Regions from separate parts of the Paenarthrobacter sp. NEAU-H11 genome, predicted to be linked through region 1. Evidence: predicted binding sites of a transcription regulator. Region 1 holds the regulator's gene; the other holds the start of a gene.
The links. Region 1 encodes LexA, which represses DNA repair genes until DNA is damaged. Its sites were predicted from a motif close to TCGAACANNTGTTCGA; they were not measured.
Positions count from the first base shown of each region.

Region 2: ACQ3DC_RS15395 (shikimate dehydrogenase) is a predicted target of LexA. The motif match lies at 1,659-1,674, and genes of this name have one in related genera.

Region 1 covers NZ_JBNZGA010000021.1:27,716-31,888, reverse strand. The annotation lists gene ACQ3DC_RS19395 (histidinol-phosphate transaminase) at 1-701, opposite strand, end outside; gene ACQ3DC_RS19390 (LysM peptidoglycan-binding domain-containing protein) at 807-1,223, opposite strand; gene lexA (transcriptional repressor LexA) at 1,549-2,283, shown strand; gene ACQ3DC_RS19380 (ATP-dependent DNA helicase) at 2,317-4,173, opposite strand, start outside.
Region 2 covers NZ_JBNZGA010000012.1:91,157-95,329, forward strand. The annotation lists gene ACQ3DC_RS15390 (bifunctional sugar phosphate isomerase/epimerase/4-hydroxyphenylpyruvate dioxygenase family protein) at 1-696, opposite strand, end outside; gene ACQ3DC_RS15395 (shikimate dehydrogenase) at 696-1,577, opposite strand; gene ACQ3DC_RS15400 (IclR family transcriptional regulator) at 1,750-2,577, opposite strand; gene ACQ3DC_RS15405 (MFS transporter) at 2,810-4,129, shown strand.

The DNA of each region.
Region 1 (4,173 bases):
AAGGCGAACGCCTTGCTCATGGTCCTTGAGACGATCAGCCGTTCCCGCCCTGGCAGCAGAGTCAGCGCACTGGGCGTTCCGTCATGCGCGAACTCGTGGTATGCCTCATCGACGATGACAATGGACTGGCTTTCTTCGCCGGCCTCGTAGACGGCTTCCACCACGTCCAGCCCGAGGCCGGTTCCCGTGGGGTTGTTGGGTGAGCACAGGAAGACGATGTTGGGCTGCAGCTCCTTGACCTGCCGCGCCGCCGATTCGGCACTGAGACCGTAATCGCCGGCACGCTCGCCCACAATGTATTCCGTGTCCGTTCCGCTGGCCAGCAGGGGATACATGGAGTACGTGGGAGGGAATCCGAGCGCTGTACGTCCTGGGCCGCCAAAGGCCTGGAGTATCTGCTGAAGGACTTCGTTGGAGCCGTTGGCCGCCCAAAGGTTGGATTCATCCAGCCCGTGCCCCAGGTACTCTGCCAACGCCTTCCGCAGGTCGGTGAATTCCCGGTCCGGGTATCTGTTGAGTCCTGCTGCCGCTTCTGACACCGCTGCGCTAATGGCCGCCCTGACGTCAGCCGGAACCCCGTGGGTGTTTTCATTCACGTTCAGGAGGATTGGAACGTCCAACTGGGGCGCGCCATAGGGCGTAAGCCCGCGGAGGTTGCTGCGAAGGGGAAGCCGGTTCAGGCGCTCTAGCTGGTCATTCACCTGAACAGTTTAGTGCCCGGGCCGGACACCGGAAAATGTGACGGTTTCCTGTTCGCTCCCGGCGTGCCGCGCCCTGCCGCCCGTGGAGAGGCAAAATGCCGGGTCCTAACTTGCGGGCACGAACAATTGCTGGCCGGGGAAGACCGCGCCGGCCGGGAGGTTATTGAGAAGCACGATGTCCGCCACGACGTCCCGCGGATCACGCTCCGGTGCGACACCGGCCGCAATGCCCCACAGTGACTCGCCAGGCTGGACCGTGACTGTGACAGTGGGCGTCGTTGCAAGATCCGTCGCAGACTCCGACGCCTTGGCCGGGGCATTGAAAAAGCCTGCCAGCGAAAGGAGCAGGGCAGCGAGCAGGACCAGCGGAATGCCGATCAGCACGATGCGACCGCGACGGGTCAGGCGAAGGGGCGGAAGAGGCGCAGGCCGTCCGGCCTGCCGATTGTCCGCCTGGGACAGGATTTGCTGCACCGAAAGCAGCTGGTGGCGTGAACCCCGCGAAACAGATGTAGCTGACATGATCTGAGCCCTCCTGGACCGTACTGTGCTGCCCGGACGTCCTCCCCTCCGCCCCCGGCCGGACCTTTTCCGACGTAGTCTTCGAATGACCAGGGCAATGAGTAGAACATATATTCGAACTTTGCTTTCTCTGTTTTAGCACCTATCAACGAACATTGTCGAGACTCGCTAGAACAAATGTTTGAAAAAGCAATGCGGCTGGCCTAGCTTTGAACCAAAGAACAACCACCTGGACAGTCGATCAGCAGGGTCTGACATTTAGGGGCGGGAACTTCCAGGGCATGGCCATGGAGAGGGCCGGCGGAACCGAAAGGCATTGGCGAATATGGCAGCAGCAGCCGCCGGGGGCAGGGCAACCGCGCAACCGAAGAGGACCGCCAAGGGCCTGACTCCACGGCAAAAGAAGATCCTCGAAACCATCCAGCGCTCGGTCAACGAAAACGGGTACCCGCCGTCCATGCGGGAGATCGGCGACACCGTGGGACTGGCGAGCCTTTCGAGCGTGACGCACCAGCTTTCCCAGCTGGAGAAGCTTGGCTACCTCCGCCGCGACCCCAAGCGGCCGCGGGCCATGGAAGTCCTGATGCCGCTGACCCTGGACGGCGGAGCCGCAAAGCCGGCAAGCCAGGCGTCCGCCGTCCGTTCACCCGGTGCAGCGACTGTCACCGAACTGCCCACCGCCCTGGACACGGCGATGGTTCCCCTGGTGGGCCGGATCGCCGCAGGCGGCCCCATCCTTGCCGACCAGCTGGTGGAGGACGTGATGCCGCTCCCCAGGCAACTGGTGGGCCAGGGGGAACTGTTCATGCTTCGGGTAGCCGGGGATTCGATGGTGGATGCAGCCATCTGCGATGGCGACTGGGTTGTGGTCCGCCGCCAGCAGGATGCGGCCAACGGGGATATCGTGGCCGCGCTCCTGGATGACGAAGCCACCGTCAAGACATTCCGCCAGCGCGACGGCCACACGTGGCTGCTCCCGCAGAACACCCAGTACGAGCCCATCCTCGGAGACCACGCCACCATCATGGGCAAGGTTGTGTCGGTACTCCGCTCGCTGTAGCAGGGAAACTCCGTCCGCTACAGCGAGACGGCCTCAGGCGTTTTCCCGGGCCAGCCGCTCCAGGGCGGCAATCGCCGTCTTCCGGTCTGTTGTGGACCAGAAGGGCGGCAGCGCCCCGCGCAGGAACCCTGCATAGCGTTCAGTGGCAAGCCGGGAGTCAAGCACGGCCACCACTCCCCTGTCGCCCGTGGAACGGATCAGCCGGCCTGCCCCCTGGGCGAGCCGGATCGCGGCGTGGGTGGCCGAAACCGACATAAAGCCGTTTCCACCTGCCTGGGCTACTGCCCGTGAGCGCGCCGTCATGAGGGGATCGTCCGGCCGCGGAAACGGGATGCGGTCTATCACCACAAGCCGGCACGAGCCGCCGGGGACGTCCACGCCCTGCCAAAGGGACATGGTCCCGAACAGGCAGGTATCGGGCTCGTCGGCGAACTGCTTTACCAGGCCGGTCATGGTGGAGTCACCCTGGCAGAGGACGGTCATCCCCAGCTTGGGGCGCAGTGCCTCGGCCGCTTCCTCTGCCGCACGCCGGGACGAGAACAAGCACAGCGCCCCGCCACCGGAAGCACGGATCAGGGCTTCCAGTTCGTCCAGTGCTTCCGGGGAAGCACCCCTGCCGGGCTTCGGCAGGTGCCCGGCCACGTAGAGGATGCCCTGCTTTGGGTAGTCGAAGGGTGATCCCACGTCCACGCCTGTCCAGCTCGGGGCGCCGTCACCCACCAGGCCCAGTCCGCCCGCGGCAGGTTCAAACGCGGAACCGATGGCCAGCGTCGCGGAGGTCAGCACCACCGTGTGGCCGGCGAAGAGTCCTTCGCGCAGCCTCCCGGCAACGGACAGCGGCGCGATGTTGATCAACGCAGGAGCGGTCTCGTCCGGCGGGGAGAATCCCTGTGCAGGGTCAAAGGAACTGGCACGGGAAAACCACACCACTTCGCGGTTCTCCCGGGCTGCCAGGAGCCGTTCACAAAGTTCCAGGATGAGCAGCAGCCGCGACCGCGCGAGCTGCCTGCCGCCGTCGGCCGTGGCGCTGCTGTCCCCCTTTGAATCCGAGAGGGCAGCCCGGCAGGCGTCCCGCAGCTGGTCCACGCAGTCCAGCTGTTCATCATTGAGCCCGTTCGGGAGCAGCCCGTTCGGCACGCCTGCCAGGGCAAGCTCCAAGTTGGCGGCTGCGGCGTTCAACGCATCAACGGTGATGGCCGTGTGCTTCCGCGCACCGGCGGCAGCGGCGTGGACCATGGCCACCGAGAGCTGGCCGGAGACCGCCCCGGTAACCCTGTCCTGGAGTTCATGGGCCTCATCCACCACCACCACGTCATATTCAGGCAGGACGGCCAGGCCTTCGAACGCGCTGACGGCGAGCATCGCATGGTTGGTGACCACAACATCCGCTTCAGCAGCGTCCTGGCGCGCCAGTTCGCTGAAGCATTCCGCAGCCATGGGGCACTTCTGGGAGCCCAGGCACTCCATGGACGTCACCGAAACCTGCCGCCAGGCACGGTCCGTGACGCCCGGCAGCAGTTCATCCCGGTCGCCGGTGGCGGTCTTCTCCGCCCACTCCCGCAGCCGCACCACCTCCTTGCCGAGCTGGGACGAGGGGCCGCCCACGGCTGCGGCGAAATGCGGGACGCTGGTGTCCTCGCCCAGGCTGAAAAGCTGGCCTTCGGCCGGCTCCTCGCTGGGGAAGCCGCCTTCCAGCTTGTGCCGGCAAACGTAGTTGGAGCGGCCCTTGACCAGGGCCACTTTGACCGGCCTGTCCAGGGCGGGGGTGATGGCCTTGAGCAGCCGGGGCAGGTCCCTGCCCACAATCTGTGTCTGGAGGGCCAGGGTGGCCGTTGACACCAGGGCGGGCTTGTTGCTCTGCAATGCATGCGCGATGAGGGGTATGAGGTA
Region 2 (4,173 bases), on a different contig from region 1:
GTAGCCGGCTCGGACCACGTGGCCCATGAACTTGGCGAGCTCGAACTGGCCTTCGCCCGGGAACACGCGGTAGTGGCGGCTCCAGGACAGGACGTCCATGGAGAGCTTGGGGGCGTCCGCCAGCTGGACAAAAAAGATCTTCTCCGCGTTGATCTTCTCGATGGGCGCGGTGTCCCAGTCGCGGGAGAGGATGTGGAAGGAGTCAAGGCACGTGCCGAAGTTGGGGTGGTTCACCATCTCCACCAGGCGGTAGGCGTGCTCGTAGTCATTGACGTACTTGCCCCAGGCCAGGGCCTCGTAGGCGACCCTGATGCCGTGCTCCCCTGCCAGCTCCGCGAGTTCGGAGAGCTGGGAGGCGCGGAGGTCGTCGTCGTCGATGGTGGCCGTGGCAACGTTGGAGCAGACCAGGATGGTGTCCATGCCCAGCCGGCCCATGAGCCTGAACTTCGCTTCAGCACGCCGAAGGTTGGCCTTCAGCAGGTCCGGCGTGACGCCGTCGAAATCCCGGAACGGCTGGTAGAGGTCCAGTCCCAGGCCGAGGTCTGCGGCCATCTTCCGCACGTCCTCGGGGCTCAGCGGCGAAGTGACCAGGTCCTGTTCGAAGATCTCGATGCCGTCGAAGCCCGCGATGGCGCAGGCCTGCATCTTTTCCTTCAGCGTGCCGGAGAGGCAGACGGTGGCAATTCCGGTGCGCATCAGGCAGCCACCTCCTCTGCGGCCACAAGTTCCAGGAAGTGGCTGCGCATGCGGTCCGGGTCCGCTTCGAGGCCGGTAAAGATGCGGAAGGCGTCGGCGGCCTGGCCCACGGCCATGCGGCCGCCGTCCAGCACGTCGCAGCCCTTGGCGCGGGCGCCGCGGACAAGTTCGGTCTCGATGGGCCGGTAGACGATGTCCGCCACCCAGTGCCGGGGCTCCAGCAGGTCCAGGTCGAGGGGAACGCCGGGGTGGGCGGCCATGCCCACGGGCGTGCAGTGCACCAGGCCGTCGGCCAAAGGCATCAGCCGCGGCAGCTCCGTCGTCGTCCGTGCCGTCACGGTGCTGTCCGGAAAGAAGCCGGCCAGTTCAGCGGCCCGGGCGGCGCCGCGGGCGGCGTCCATGTCCACGAGGTCCAGGTGGCGGACACCGGCGGAGAGCAGGGCGTAGGCGACGGCGGAACCGGCACCGCCGGCACCCAGCTGCACCACGCGGTCCAGCTTTGCGGCAGGGAGGCCGGAAGCCAGTGCGGCGGCAAAGCCGGAAAAGTCGGTGTTGTGGCCGACGAACCGGCCGTCCTCGATCACCACGGTGTTGACGGCGCCCAGCCGGCGGGCGTCCGGAGAAACCTCATCCAGGTGCTGCAGGACCAGCTGCTTGCAGGGGTGGGTGATGTTCAGGCCATTGAAGCCGAGGTTCCGGGCGCTCCTGAGGAGCTCTCCCACGGATTCCCCGGAAAGGCCCAGTTCCAGGAGGTCGATGGGCCGGTAAAGGTAGCGCAGTCCCTGCACATCACCTTCGCGTTCGTGCATGGGCGGGGTGAGTGACGGCATCACGCCGTCGCCGACCAGTCCCACGAGGTAGGACTCAGTTCGATTACTCATCCGTGCAGCTCCTTTGATACGGCACCGGGCGGCCGGCGTTGCCCTCGGGCACACGCAGCCAGCAGGTGACTGGAATAACGATATAACAAATGTTCACTTCTCGCACTCTTGTTCTACATACGAACAGATGGGCCTGAATCTGCGGTATTCGTGCGATGGGGCACGCCCTGGCTCACCGCTGCGGAAGGCGCGCGGCCAGTTCCGCCGCGGCCTCCTGCAGCAGGGGAACGTGCGCCTCCAGGCCTTCAAGGCTCAGGCGGAAGACAGGAACGGCAGTGGCCAGCGAGGCGAACGCGTGGCCCTGGGAGTTGAGGAGCGGGACCGCGACGGCGCGCATGCCGGCCTCGTTCTCCTCATCCATCACCGCATACCCCTGGGCCCGGACCTTCTCGATTTCGGCGCGGAAGGCGTCGCGGTCCGTAATGGACTTTTCCGTCAACCGCTCCAGCGGAAGCTCCGCCAACAGCTTTTCCCGCTCGGCATCCTCCGCGAAGGCCACCAGGGCCTTGCCGACGGCGGTAGTGGAGAGGGAGCCCAGGTGTCCGGGGTCGCTGGTCACCCTGAACATCTGCGGGCCGTCCACCTTGTTCACCGTCAGGTGGTGGTGGCCGTCCCGGACACTCAGGATGGTTGCCTCACCCGTTTGCTCGGTCACCCGGCGCAAAACCGGCATGGCCGTTCCTGCGAAGCCGTGGTGGTTCGAGACCCGCTGGCCCAGCTGGAAGATCCTCAGGCCCAGGTGGTACCGGCGCCCGTCCGGTTCATAATCAACGAACCCGTCCCGCGTCAGCGATCCCAGCAGGCGGTAAGTGGTGCTGAAGGGCAGGTCCGCACGGCGGGAGATTTCCGCGGCACTCGCGCCGCGGGGCTCGTCTCCCAGGAGGACCAGGAGGCCCAGGGCCTTGCCCACCATGTCCGTACGGTCCGCCTTGGCCGCCTTGGCGTCCGCTTTGATGTCGACAGCTGCATCGTCGTCAGCTGTGGTTTGATTCACACTCATACCTCGATGTTGCCACATAGTGAGAGCTATTTCTAGATGATGATTATTTTCTTGACAAGTGACTCCACTCACAGCCATCATTGCTGTATCGCACAAGTAGCTCCCACCATGTGGCTACTGTTCGGGTTTTCCCAACCGTCCAGCCGTGCCGGGCCAAGCCCCTACCCCAGGCCACGCCGGCTGCGAGCCCCCTGATCCATCCGCGACAAAGTCGTCACATCTAAGGAACTCCATGAGCCAGTTACTTCCGTCCACTGAGCCAGGCATCGCCGCCCCGGCCGGGACGCCGAAGAAGGCAGCCCTCGCCAGCTTCCTGGGCAGCGCCGTCGAATACTACGACTTCTTCATCTTCGGTTCCGCCGCAGCCCTGATCTTCCCCACGGTCTTCTTCCCCAATGCTGACGCGAACGCGGCCATCATGTCCTTCGCCACCTTCGGCTTCGCCTACGTGGCGCGGCCGGTTGGCGCCGTCATCCTGGGCCACTTCGGCGACAGGGTGGGCCGCCGGAAGGTCCTGATGTTCACCCTCCTGCTGATGGGTGCCTCCACCTTCCTGATCGGCTGCCTTCCGGACTTCAACACCGTTGGCTGGTGGGCTCCGGCCCTGCTGGTCCTGGCCCGGCTTTGCCAGGGCCTCTCCGCCGCCGGCGAGCAGGCAGGCGCCTCCTCCATGACGCTGGAGCACGCCCCGGACAACCGCCGCTCCTTCTTCACCTCCTGGACCCTCACCGGTACCCAGGGCGGCCAGATCCTCGCTGCCCTCGTCTTCATCCCCGTGCTCGCCCTTCCGGACGAGATCAAGTACGGCATCGGCTGGCGCATCCCGTTCTGGCTGAGTGCCGTGGTGGTTGTTGTTGCCTTCTTCATCCGGCGCACCCTGCACGAGCCGCCGGCCTTCGAGGAAGCACAGAAGTCCGCGCAGATCTCCAAGCTCCCTGTCGCCGACCTCCTCAAGGGCCACTGGCGCGACGTCCTCCGCGTCATCTGCTGCGCCTTCATCGCCGCCGTCTCCACCGTGTTCGGCACCCTCGCCATCAGCTACGCCAAGACGGTTGCCGGCGTGGACGGCACCACCACGCTGTGGCTCGTCGTCGGCGCCAACCTGGTGGCACTGGGCACCCAGCCGCTCTTCGGCATGCTCGCTGACAAGATCGGCCGCAAGCCGGTGTTCATCTACGGTGCCGTGGCCAGTGCCGCGCTGACCCCCGTGTTCCTGCTCAGCCTGGAATCCGGCAGCGTGCCGCTGATGTTCCTGGCAGCCATCGGCTTCTTCTCCTGCGGCTACGCAGCCTCCAACGCCGTCTGGCCGTCCTTCTACGCCGAGATGTTCAGCACCAAGGTGCGCTTCTCCGGCCTGGCCATCGGCACCCAGCTGGGCTTCCTGATGGCAGGCTTCGCCCCGGCGATCGTCGCGGCCATGGGCGGCATCAAGCCCGGCGGGTGGGTCCAGATCAGCATCTTTACCGGCGTCATCTGCTCCGTCGCGGTCATCTCCGCCCTCACGGCCAAGGAATCCTTCAGGACCCCCACCAAGCAGCTCGGCCTGAAGTAACGCACCAGCCCGGTTTCGGGACCGGAAGGCCCGCCATTCCCCGG